2 regions of the Actinacidiphila sp. DG2A-62 genome follow, and region 1 is predicted to be linked to the other one. Evidence: riboswitches for the same ligand, from Rfam matches in the RefSeq annotation. Region 1 holds a riboswitch; the other holds the start of a gene.
The links. A riboswitch is a leader RNA that binds a small molecule or an ion and turns the genes downstream of it on or off. The one in region 1 is predicted to bind cobalamin.
Positions count from the first base shown of each region.

Region 1 (5,780 bases):
CGTAGGACCCGTCCGCCGCGTACGGCCCCCACTCCTCGGACCCGTCGCCGCCCTGCCCGGCCCGCTCCCCCTGCCCGTAGCCCCTGAGCTTCTCGGCGACGCGGGTCATCTCGCGGTTGCCGAGGGTGCGCGGGGTGCCGGCGTCGACCGCGGACCTGGCCAGCAGCCACAGGCGGCACATCCACTCCAGCTGGGCGGTGTGGTCGAAGGCGCGGTCGAGGGTGTCGGCGTACGCGAGGGTGCCGTGGTTGCGCATCAGGCAGGCGGTGCGGCCGTCGCGCAGGGCCCGCAGCACCTCGCGGCCCAGCTCCGGGGTGCCGTACAGCTCGTAGCGGGCGACCAGGACCGGGAAGCCGGTGGCCGCGGCCATGTAGTGGACGTTCGGCAGCTTGTCGACCAGGGTCGAGACGGCGGTGGCGTGCAGGGCGTGGGTGTGCACGATCGCGCGGGCCGAGGTCTCCCGGTAGACCGCGAGGTGCGTCGGCAGCTCACTGGTCGGCCGCAGCGTGCCGAGCACCTGGCGGCCGTCCGCGACGTGGACGCCGACCGCGTGCCCCGGGCCCAGCCGGTCGTACGGGACGCCGGTCGGGGTCACCAGCACGATGTCGCCGACCCGGGCCGAGACGTTGCCCGAGGTGCCCACCACCAGTCCCTCGGCCACCGTCCTGCGGGCGGTGCGCACCACGTCCCACCAGACCCGCTCAAGACTCGCGTCCACCTGGCGTTCTCCTTCGATTCATGTCGGCACCCCGAGTCCGCCGCCAGTTCATCTTCCGTTCACCAATGATCCGTACGGTCGGCTCGCCACTGTCCGATCAAACGATTGCCTGGGTCCATGGAACACATGACGCTCCTGATCGGAATCGTCATCGTCACCGCCCTCGTGTTCGACTTCACGAACGGTTTCCACGACACCGCCAACGCGATGGCCACCACCATCTCGACCGGAGCCCTGGGTCCCAGGACGGCGGTGGCCATGTCCGCGGTCCTCAACCTGGCCGGCGCCTTCCTGTCCGTCGAGGTGGCCAAGACGATCTCCGGCGGCATCGTGGACGAGTCCGCGGGCATCAGACCGGAAGTGATCTTCGCCGGACTGGTCGGCGCGATCCTCTGGAACATGCTGAGCTGGCTCGCGGGCCTGCCGTCCAGCTCCTCCCACGCCCTCTTCGGCGGCCTGATCGGCGCCACCCTCGCCTCCGTCGGCCGGCACGGTGTGCACGGCGACGCGGTCGTCATGAAGGTGCTGATCCCCGCGGTGGCCGCGCCGCTCGTGGCGGGCGTCGCCGCGACCCTGGCCACCCGGCTGACCTACCGGATCGGCCGGCACGCCGACCCGGCGGCCACCGGGCGCGGCTACCGCGCCGGGCAGATCGCCTCCGCCGGCCTGGTCTCGCTGGCGCACGGCACCAACGACGCGCAGAAGACGATGGGCGTCATCACCCTCGCGCTGATCACCGGCAACGTGATCGCGCCCGGCTCCAACCCTCCGCTGTGGGTGATCGTCTCGGCCGGCACCGCGATCGCGCTGGGCACCTACCTCGGCGGCTGGCGGATCATCCGCACCCTCGGGCGCGGGCTGACCGACATCGAGCCGCAGCAGGGCTTCGCCGCCCAGACCGGCGCGGCGGCCACCATCCTGGCCTCCTCCCACCTCGGCTTCGCGCTGTCCACCACGCACGTCTGCTCCGGCTCCGTGCTCGGCGCGGGCCTCGGCCGCCGCGGCGCGGTGGTCCGCTGGGGCACCGCGGGCCGGATGGTCGCCGCGTGGGTCCTGACCCTCCCGGCGGCCGGGCTGGTCGCCGCGGGAGCGGCCGTCCTGGCCGACCAGGGCAGCGCGGGCGTCGCCTCGGTCGCGGTCCTCGGCGTCGGCGCGTGCGGCGCGATGTGGGCGGCGGCCCGACGCCGCCCGGTCACCGCGGACAACGTCAACGACCCCGCCGAGCCCCAGGGCGCCGTGACCGCCGCACTGGCCGCGGTCGCCCCGCCGTCGGCCACCACCCAGCCCCCGGCCCCCGCCGCCCCCGCCGCCTGAGAAACGGGTCCCCCTGATGACCATCGACTGGCACGCCCTCGCCTCGGTCGCCGCCGCGGCCCTGATCTCGACGGTCGCCCTGGTAGGAATCTTCACCCTGGGCGTCGTCGGCCTCTCCCCCACCGCATCGACCCCCCTGCGCCGGGGCGCCGCCTACCTCTGCTTCGCCGCGTGCGCGGCGGCGGTGGCGTACGGGATCCACCTGATCGTGGCGAAGTAGCCCCGCGCCCGCGCACGACGCGGGCGCGGGGCCACGCGGGGTTACCCGGACGGCGCGGCGCACCCGACCGGCGCGGCGCCGAGCGTCACGCCGACGCCGCGCCGAGGCGGCGCCCCGCCCAAGCACCCCCCGGCAGCACCGATGTGGACATCGCCACACTCCGTCCCCGCAGGTCAGCGCGAGGTTGACGCACCACCCCCCGCGTGGTGAACTGCCCGGAGCCATACGGCGGCAGGAGAGGAAGTCCGGTGCGAATCCGGCGCGGTCCCGCCACTGTCACCGGGGAGTGCGCTCCCAACCCGTACGTCACGGCCGGTCTCCGGCTGGAAGACCCGGGAGCGCGCAGATCCGGGAGCCAGGAGACTCTCACCGCCGGTCACGTCGAACCAGGGCGCGGACCCTGAGTGAGGACTTCTGCCATGCGCGGCATCGCAGTTCGCAGGCCCGGCCCCCGGCCCGTCTCCCGGCCCGTCCCGCACCCCTGCCCCGATCCCGCCACCCCCGCGCGGAGCGCAACGGCCGGCTGACCCGATGCGTGCCGACCGCGTTTACGCGTACGGCGCCGCACTCGGCTTCCTCGGCGACCTCGCCGCGGGCGATCCCCGCCGCGGCCATCCCGTCGCGGCCTTCGGCCGTGCCGCGAGCGCCCTGGAACGCCGGATGTGGCGCGACGACCGCGCCGTGGGCGCGGCCTACACCGCGCTCTGCGCCGGGGGCGTCGCCGCGGCGGCCGTGCTGGTCCGGCGGGCGGTACGGGGCTGCGCGCCGCTGTCGGTGGCGCTGACGGGCCTGGCCGCGTGGTCGGTGCTGGGCGGCGCGTCGCTGGCCCGGGAGGCCGGCGTCATCGCGGCCGCGCTGGAGGCCGGGGATCTGGCGGCGGCCCGGGCCCGGCTGCCGCACCTGTGCGGGCGCGATCCCGAGCACCTCGACGCGGAGGGGATCGCCCGCGCGGTGGTCGAGTCGGTCGCGGAGAACACCTCGGACGCGGTGGTGGGCGCGCTGGTGTGGGGAGCGCTGGCCGGGGTGCCGGGGCTGGCCGGGTTCCGCGCGGTGAACACGCTGGACGCGATGGTGGGCCACCGCTCGCCGCGGCACCTGCGGTTCGGGTGGGCGTCGGCCCGGCTGGACGACGTGGCGGGCTGGCCGGGCGCGCGGCTGACGGCGGCGCTCGCGGTGCTCGCCGGGCCGCGTCCGGCCGACGCGCTGCGCACGTGGCGGCGCGACGCGGCGGCGCACCCGAGCCCCAACGCGGGCCCGGTGGAAGCCGCGTTCGCGGGCGCGCTGCGGCTGCGGCTGGGCGGCCCGCTGTCCTACGCGGGCCGCGCCGAGCAACGGCCGGTGCTGGGCGCGCAGTTCGCGCCGCCGGGCGCGGCGGACATCGCGCGGGCGGTCCGGCTGTCGCGCCGGGTGGGCGCGTGGGCGCTGGCGGCGTCGGTGGCTCTGTCGACGGCACGGGTCCGGCTGATGCACGGAAGGAGGGCAGCGTGAACGCGGGAGCCACGACCGCGACACCCGGCACGCACGCGGCGTCCGGCGCCCACGCGGTGTCCGGGCCCGCTCGCGTCAGGGGCCTGATGATCGCCGGCACGGGCTCGGACGTCGGCAAGAGCGTGGTGGTCGCCGGGCTGTGCCGCTGGCTGGCCCGGCAGGGGCTGAGCGTCGCGCCGTTCAAGGGCCAGAACATGTCCTTGAACAGCTATGTGACCCGCGACGGCGCCGAGATCGGCCGGGCGCAGGCGATGCAGGCGCAGGCCGCCGGGGTCGAGCCGTCGGCTCTGATGAACCCGGTGCTGCTGAAGCCGGGGAGCGACCGCAGCAGCCAGGTCGTGGTGCTGGGCCGGCCGGTCGGCGAGCTGAGCGCACGCGGCTACCACGGCGGCCGGCAGGCGGAGTTGCTCGGCACGGTCGTGGACTGCCTGACCGAGCTGGGGCGTTCGCACGACGTCGTGGTCTGCGAGGGGGCGGGCAGCCCCGCCGAGATCAACCTGCGGCGTACCGACATCGTCAACATGGCGGTGGCGCGCCGCGCCGCGCTGCCGGTGCTGGTTCTCGGCGACATCGACCGCGGCGGCGTCTTCGCGTCGTTCTACGGCACCACCGCGCTGCTGGACGCGGCCGACCAGGCCCTGATCAGCGGCTATCTGGTCAACAAGTTCCGCGGGGACGTCACACTGCTGCGGCCGGGCCTGGACATGCTGGCCGAGCTCACCGGGCGGCCCACGCTCGGCGTGCTGCCGTACGAGCGGGGCCTGGGCATCGACGAGGAGGACGGGCTGCGGGCCCGCGACCTGGCGCCGGCCGGGCCGCCGCTGGGCCGTGACGTGCTGCGCGTCGCGGTGGCCGCGGTGCCGCTGATGTCCAACTTCACCGATCTGGACGCGCTGGCCGCCGAGCCGGGCGTCGTGGTGCGGTTCACCGACCGCCCCGAGGAGGTCGAGGACGCGGACCTGGCGGTGCTGCCGGGCACCCGCGGGACGGTACGGGCGCTGGAGTGGCTGCGGGAGCGCGGCATCGCGGCGGCGGTGGCGCGGCGGGCCCGCGAGGGCCGCCCGGTGCTGGGCGTCTGCGGCGGCTATCAGATGCTCGGCGAGCGCATCGAGGACGACGTGGAGTCGCGCGCGGGCGCGGTCGCCGGCCTCGGGCTGCTGCCGGTGCGGGTCGTCTTCGCCGCCGCCAAGACCCTCGCCCGGCCGTCCGGCACGGCCTACGGGCATCCGGTGGAGGGCTACGAGATCCACCACGGGGTGGCCGAGTTCACCGGCGCGGCCCGGTCGGCCGGGGACGCGCCGGGTGCGCCCGCCGCTCCCCCGGGCTTCGACGAGGCGTTCCTCGACGGCGGCCGGCTCGGCGCGGTGTGGGGGACGCACTGGCACGGCTCGCTGGAGAGCGACGCGTTCCGGCGGGAGTTCCTGCGCCGGGTCGCCGCCGCGGCGGGCCGCCGTTTCGTACCGGCGCCCGACACCTGCTTCGGCGCGCTGCGCGAGGCCCAGCTCGACCGGCTGGCCGACCTGGTCGACCGGCACATCGACACCGCGGCGGTGCTGCGGCTCATCGAGGGCGGCGCACCCGCCGGCCTCCCCTTCCTCGCCCCGGGGGCGCCATGACCACCGTTCTGCTGCTGTCCACCGCCGACACCGACCTGCTCGCGGCGCGGGCCGTCGACGCCTCGCACGGCGCGCCCGCGTACCGCATCGGCAATCCCGCCCGGGTGGACCCCGACGAGGACCTGCCGGCGCTGCTGGACGGCGCGGACCTGGCGGTGGTGCGGCTGCTGGGCGGGCGGCGCGCCTGGGAGCGCGGGCTTGACGTGCTGGCCGCCTCCGGGGTGCCGACGGTGCTGCTGGGCGGCGAGTCGGTGCCGGACGCGGAGCTGATGGCGCTGTCGTCGGCGCCGGCGGGCGTGGTCGCGCAGGCGCTGCGCTATCTGGTCGAGGGCGGCCCCGGCAACCTCGCGCAGCTCGCGAGGTTCCTGTCCGACACCGTGCTGATGAGCGGCGAGGGCTTCGAACCGCCGCGCGCCATGCCCGA
Region 1 covers NZ_JAYMGI010000002.1:1,636,690-1,642,469, forward strand. The annotation lists partial or broken gene VSR01_RS07335 (class II aldolase/adducin family protein) at 71-736, opposite strand; gene VSR01_RS07340 (inorganic phosphate transporter) at 836-2,032, shown strand; gene VSR01_RS07345 (hypothetical protein) at 2,049-2,252, shown strand; cobalamin riboswitch at 2,490-2,618, shown strand; gene VSR01_RS07350 (cobalamin biosynthesis protein) at 2,784-3,740, shown strand; gene VSR01_RS07355 (cobyric acid synthase) at 3,827-5,356, shown strand; partial or broken gene cobN (cobaltochelatase subunit CobN) at 5,353-5,780, shown strand, end outside.

Region 2 (5,780 bases), 5.4 Mb from region 1:
GGCGAGCGCAGTGGAGTTGCTGCTGACGCCCGCGGCGCCCTGGTAACCGCCGTTCTTCTGCTGGGATGTCACCAGGTACGCGCGCCCGGCGGCCACCTGCTCGGCGTGGCCGGGGACGAGGGTCAGGGCCTGCAGGGCGTAGCCGGTGGTGTCCACGTCCGAGGTGCACTCCGCGCCGGGCGCGATCAGCGTGGAGGAGAACCCGCCGTCCGCGCACTGGAGTTGCAGCAGCCGGGCGACCGCGGCCGGCGGCGGTGCGACGCCGCCGCGGGCCAGCGCGAGCACGCCGAGCGCCTGGGAGACGGTGGAGTACGCCTGGTCGAAGTCGCCCTCGGCGGTGCACGATCCGTCGTCCTTCGCGGCCGTGCAGACGTGGCCGGTGAGGGTGGCGAGCAGGTCGAAGCCGCCGAAGGCGTGCGCGTCCTGGCCCGTCACCTCGGCGAGCACGGCGAGTTTGGCGGCGGCGCCGCTGTACGGGCCGGGGTACTGCGAGGCGCCGGCCGGGTCGGCGTACTCGGCGACGTGTCCCGCGAGGTAGCCGGTGACCTCGGTCAGCGCGGCGTCCTGACCTCCGGTGGAGGCGAGCGCGAGGGCGAGGTCGGCGCTCAGGCCGTAGTCGGGGCCGTAGGCGTTCGACAGGTGGTCCGCGCCGGCGAGTTGCCTCTCCAGGTAGCCGGCGCCGGCCGCGGCGGCCTTCTGGTCGGCGGGGTCGGCGGCGTCGGCGGGGTCCGCTGCCGGGCTCGTGGAGGGGGCGCCGCCGGTGGCCGTGGGCTGCGCCGCCGTGGAGGGGGAAGCCGTCGCGGTGTCCGTCGCGGTGTCCGTCGCCGCGGGCGTGGCGGGCGTCGCGACGGGGCCGGCGGTCGCCGGGCCGGTGGCGGGGGTCGTGGCGGGCGTGGTCGCGGGAGGCGTCGTCGCGGCGCGGGCGCGTACCGAGTCGGGGGTGAACGAGGGGCCGCCGATGTCCGCGGGGCCGAACACCCACGCCTCGACCTCGCCGTCCCGCGGATGGTCGCTCTGCGGGCCCACCGTGCCGGAGGACCAGGTGTCCTGCCCGGCCGGCGCGGTCCAGTACGACCAGGACGCGTTCACCGGCGGGGCCACCGCGCACGCGTCGTCCGCGAGCGTCGGGTACGGGGTGCCGTCGTGGAAGCCGTCGCCGCCGATCCGGCAGACGAAGCCGGGGCCGTCGTGGGCCGTTCCGGCGGTGCTGAACCCGGCGTCGTGCAGCAGGTCGAGGCCGGTGGTGGGGTGGGCGTCGCAGCCGCGCAGCACCGGGCCGTTCCAGTGGCCGAAGTCGACCGCGACGATCACGCCGGAAGCGGGGGTGCACGCGCCGACCGGGTCGGCGTGGGCGGCCGGCGCGCCCGGCAGCAGGCCGCTCGCCAGCCCGGCCGCCGCGAGGGCGGCGGCGGTGAGCACGGCGACGGCGCGCGGTCGTCCGCGACGAGGCCGCGGTACGGGACGGAACACGGGTGGCCCCCCTGGTCGGCCGACGGGGAGGGCGGGCCGGGCGCGGGCGACCGCGCGCGGTCGTCTCCAGTCGTCCGTGCCGTAGTCCTCGACGGCGATCGTGACTAGCCGACCAGCGCAGGTGGTCCGGCTCGCCCGCCGGACGGCGGGCCTACGGTTGCGGGTCAGCGCCGGACTTCGACCGGCTTCCCCTGCTGCTGGTGCTGCTGATTCGGAAATGCGTTTCATCGCACCATGCCGGACGGTGTGCCGTCAATGTCGCGGACCGTTGCCTTCGCCACTCCCCTGCGCCCCTTACAGCGCCGGCCCGCGCGCACGGGGCGCGCGGGCCGGCGGCCGGGACCGGCTCGCAGACCTGTCGCAGGTCAGGCCGGAGCGCAGGTGACTCAGGCCTGAGTCAGGCCGGGGCTCAGGCCGGCAGGCTCCACTTCTGTGCGGCGCTGCCGTTGCACGTGTACAGCTGCAGCCGGGTGCCGGTGGTGGTGGACGCGTTGGGGTCGTCCAGGCACAGGCCGGAGTGGGTGTTGACCAGTTGGCCCGAGGTGGTGGCGCGCCACTGCTGCGCCCCGGTGCCGTTGCAGGTGTAGAGCTGGATCAGCGTGCCGTTGGAGGTGCCGCTGCCCGCGGCGTCCAGGCACTTGCCGAGGATCTGCAGGGTGCTGTCGGCGGCGACGGTGACCTTCTGCGCGTCGGAGCCGTTGCAAATCCACAGCTGGATGGCGGTGTTGTCGGCGGTGGCGCCGCCGTTGTCGTCCAGGCAGAGGGTGGCGGACACGCCGGAGACGACCGCGCCGGTGCGGGCGGCGGCGGGCACGGCGGGCAGCGTCCAGTTCTGCGCGGCGCTGCCGTTGCAGGTGTAGATCTGCAGCCGGGCGCCGTTGGCCGTCGAGGCGCTCGGGTCGTCCAGGCACTTGCCGGACTGCGGGTTCACCAGCGAACCGTTCGCGCCCGCGGTCCACTTCTGGGCGCCGGTGCCGTTGCAGCCCCAGAGTTGGACCACGGTGCCGTCGGAGGTGCCGCTGTTGGAGACGTCCAGGCACTTGCCGAGCGAGCGCAGCGTCTGGTCGCCGGCGACCGTCCAGTCCTGGGCGTACGTGCTGTCGCAGCCCCAGATCTGCACGGCGGTGCCGTCGGAGGTGCCCGACTGCGCCACGTCCACGCACAGGTCGGCGCCGGCGCCCGAGGTGATCGCGCCGATCCGCGGCTTCGGCGGGGCGGTGACGCTGCCGCCGTAGGACGGCGGGGCCGACGAGGCGCCGGTCGCCCACAAGGTGTTGGCGGCGGTGCCCAGGGTGAAGTCCAGCGTGCCGCCGGAGGTGAGGGCCGCGGTGGGCGCGTAGGCGTTGTTCCACGTCCCGCCGTTCCACGCCGCGGACTGCACGTAAGGGGCGTTGTCCGCCGCGCCGTTGCCGTTGATCGTCAGCGTCTTGCCGGACGGCAGGGTGATCACGGCCTGGGTGAACACCGGGGAGCCCAGGGCGAGATCGGAGGTGCCCGGGGTCATCGGGAACATGCCGAGCGCCGACCAGACGTACCAGGCGCTCATCGCGCCGAGGTCGTCGTTGCCGTCGGCCAGGCCGCTGGGCTTGTTCGCCCAGATGCTGTCCTGGATCGACCGGACGGTGCCTTGCGTCTTGTACGGCTGCCCGGTGTAGTCGTACTCCCAGGGCAGTTCGATGCTGGGCTCGTTGCCGACCCAGGCGTAGCCGTTGTCCCCGGTGTAGCTGCGCAGCACGGTGTCGAGGTAGTCGTTCATCGCGGCGTTGCCGCCCTTGGCCTGGGCGAGCCCCGCGACGTCGAACGGGATCATGCCGGTGTAGATCCACGAGTCGGCCTCGACCATGTCGTCGCCGCTGGTGGGGTCGAAGCCGTTGACCCAGCTGCCGTCGGCGTTGCGCGGCTGGACGAAGCCGGAGGCCGGGTCGAGCACGTTGCGCCAGTCCTGCGCGCGGTCGGCGAACTTCTGCTGGTTCGCGGTGTCGCCGAGGGCGCCGGCCAGCGCGGACACCGCGAAGTCGGCGGTGTCGTACTCCAGCGTGGTGGCCACCGGGCCGTAGAAGTTGCAGCAGCCGTAGGAGCCGTCGTGCGGCTCGTAGCCGGGCGCGCTCAGGTAGTTCAGGCCCGGCCGGTCGTTGTTGGTGGTGCTCGCCTGCTTGACCATGTCGGCCAGCGCGGTGGCGGTGTCGAAGTTCCGCGCGCCGAAGGCGTAGTAGTCGGCGAGGATGCCGTCCGCCGGGTCGCCGACCATCACGTACGACTCGCCGTTGTCCTCGGACCACTTGGGGAAGATGCCGGTCTGGGCGTAGTCGTCGATCATCGACTGGGCGGTGTCGGAGGCGACGTCCGGCGCGACCAGGGCCTCCAGTTGGGCCTGGGAGCGGTAGATGTCCCAGCCGGAGTAGTTGGCGTAGGCCGCCTTGTGGCCGGAGTCGACGGTGTGGGTCCTGCCGTCGAAGCCGAAGTACTGGCCGCCCACGTCACTGATGATGTTCGGATGCAGCAGCGAGTGGTACAGCCCGGTGTAGAACTCGGTCTGCTGGTCGGCGGTGCCGCCGCCGATCTGGATGGTGCCGAGCGCGGCGTTCCAGGCGCTCTGCGCGGCGGCGCGGGTGGTGTCGAAGTTCCACCCGGAGTTCTCCGACGTGCGGTTGGCGGTCGCGTTGGCGATCGACACGTAGGAGAGGCCGACCTTGGCCTGCACCACGCGGTTGGACGTGGTGTTGAAGGTGACGTGCGCGGCGGAGGCGGCGGCCTCGGGCGCCGCGGTCTTCGCGGTGGCGGCCGGCTTCGGCATGGCGCCGTGCAGCTGCGGCTGGTTGGGCTTCTCGGCGGCGTTCTTCGAGGCGCGCTTGCCGCCGGTGGCCGGCGTGGCGGACGTGGCGGCCGGCGTGGCGTTCGTGCCCTGCCCGGTGAAGGGCTGGTCGAAGACCATGTCGAAGTACACGGTGTACGTGTTGCCCGCGCCGCAGAAGTGGCCGCTGGTGACCTGGCCGCTCACCTCGGTGCTGGAGACCACGGTGAACTGCGTGTTGCCGGCGCCGTTCTGGCTGCCCGTCAGCTTGAAGATCAGGTTGGCCTGGGTGGTGGCGGGGAAGGTGAAGCGCGCCATGCCGCTGCGCGCGGTCGCGGTCAGCTCGGTGGTCACCTGGTTGTCGGTGGTGACCTTGTACGAGCCGGCCGAGGCGGACTCGTAGGCGTGCGAGAAACTGTCGTTGGCGGAGTTGTCGACCGCGCCGACGGTGGGCAGCACCGGGATGTCGCCGCCGGCGCCGCAGCCGGGCCCGGCGATGTGCGTCAGGCTGAAGCCGGTGATCGAGGAGTCGTTGTACTCGTAGCCGCCGCCGGACGGGCGCGAGGGGGTGTCCGGGCTCCACTGCACCATGCCGAACGGCACGTCGGCGCCCGGGAAGTCGTCGGCCTGGTTGGACGTCCCGATGAACGGGTTGACCAGGGCGGCCGGCGAGGTGACCAGCGCGGCGGCCCTGGCGGCGCCGTGGCCGCCGGCCGGGGCGGCCTGCGCGGGCATCGCGAACACTCCGACCAGCGCGACGCCGACGCCGGCGCCGAGCAGCGCGGTCAGCCGCCGGGCGCCGGGGCGTCTGTCCTGCGGCCGGTGCCGCAGCGCGCCTGTGAACGGGGAAGTCATTCTTCCGCCTCCTGGGGGGATCGGTGGGGGAGGGAGGACGTGATCGGGACCGTCGCGACCCCAGCCGATGGCAACGTTGTCAATTGCCAGGTCGCCGCCGGTGGAGCCGATGTCGGACACAGGTGGAGCCGCGGAGCCGCGCTGCCCGGCGCGTCGCGGCGTCCGGGCGGAGAGCGCTCTCGTGAAGGTAGCCATATGCCATGAACCCGTCAATGACACGGGCGGGCGGTGTTCGGACCCGGCGGGCGGTGTTCGGACCGGACAGGTGGGCGGCGTCGGCGAGGCGACCGGGCCGCCTTTGCGAGCCGCGTGCGCAGGGTTCGAGCGTTCGAGGGGGGTGGGCCGTCCCCATGAGGCGGGTGTGCCGCCTTATTGACACTGTGCCTGCCGTGACGGTGCAATGAGGCCCGCGCGGTCCAGACCAATGGGCGGTCGCCGGACCGCCGTTCCGGCGACGCGTCCGGCGGCACGCCACCGGGCCGCCCGCCGCTGCCCCCGCACGCCGCTCCGCCGTCTTCCGAGGGGACCACGATGACCGACGTCAATCGCCGGCGCTTCCTGCAGATCGCCGCGGCCACCGCCGGCGCCTCGGCGCTGCCCTCCGCCATCGCCCGCGCCGCCTCCGTGCCGGCCGCGGTGGACAGCGGCACCCTGGCCGACGTGG
Region 2 covers NZ_JAYMGI010000002.1:7,053,543-7,059,322, reverse strand. The annotation lists gene VSR01_RS31425 (hypothetical protein) at 1-1,419, opposite strand, end outside; cobalamin riboswitch at 1,568-1,727, opposite strand; gene VSR01_RS31420 (lectin) at 1,880-5,116, opposite strand; gene VSR01_RS31415 (phosphocholine-specific phospholipase C) at 5,648-5,780, shown strand, end outside.
Region 2: linked by a shared signal. The riboswitch ahead of VSR01_RS31425 (hypothetical protein) and the one ahead of VSR01_RS07350 (cobalamin biosynthesis protein) in region 1 are both predicted to bind cobalamin.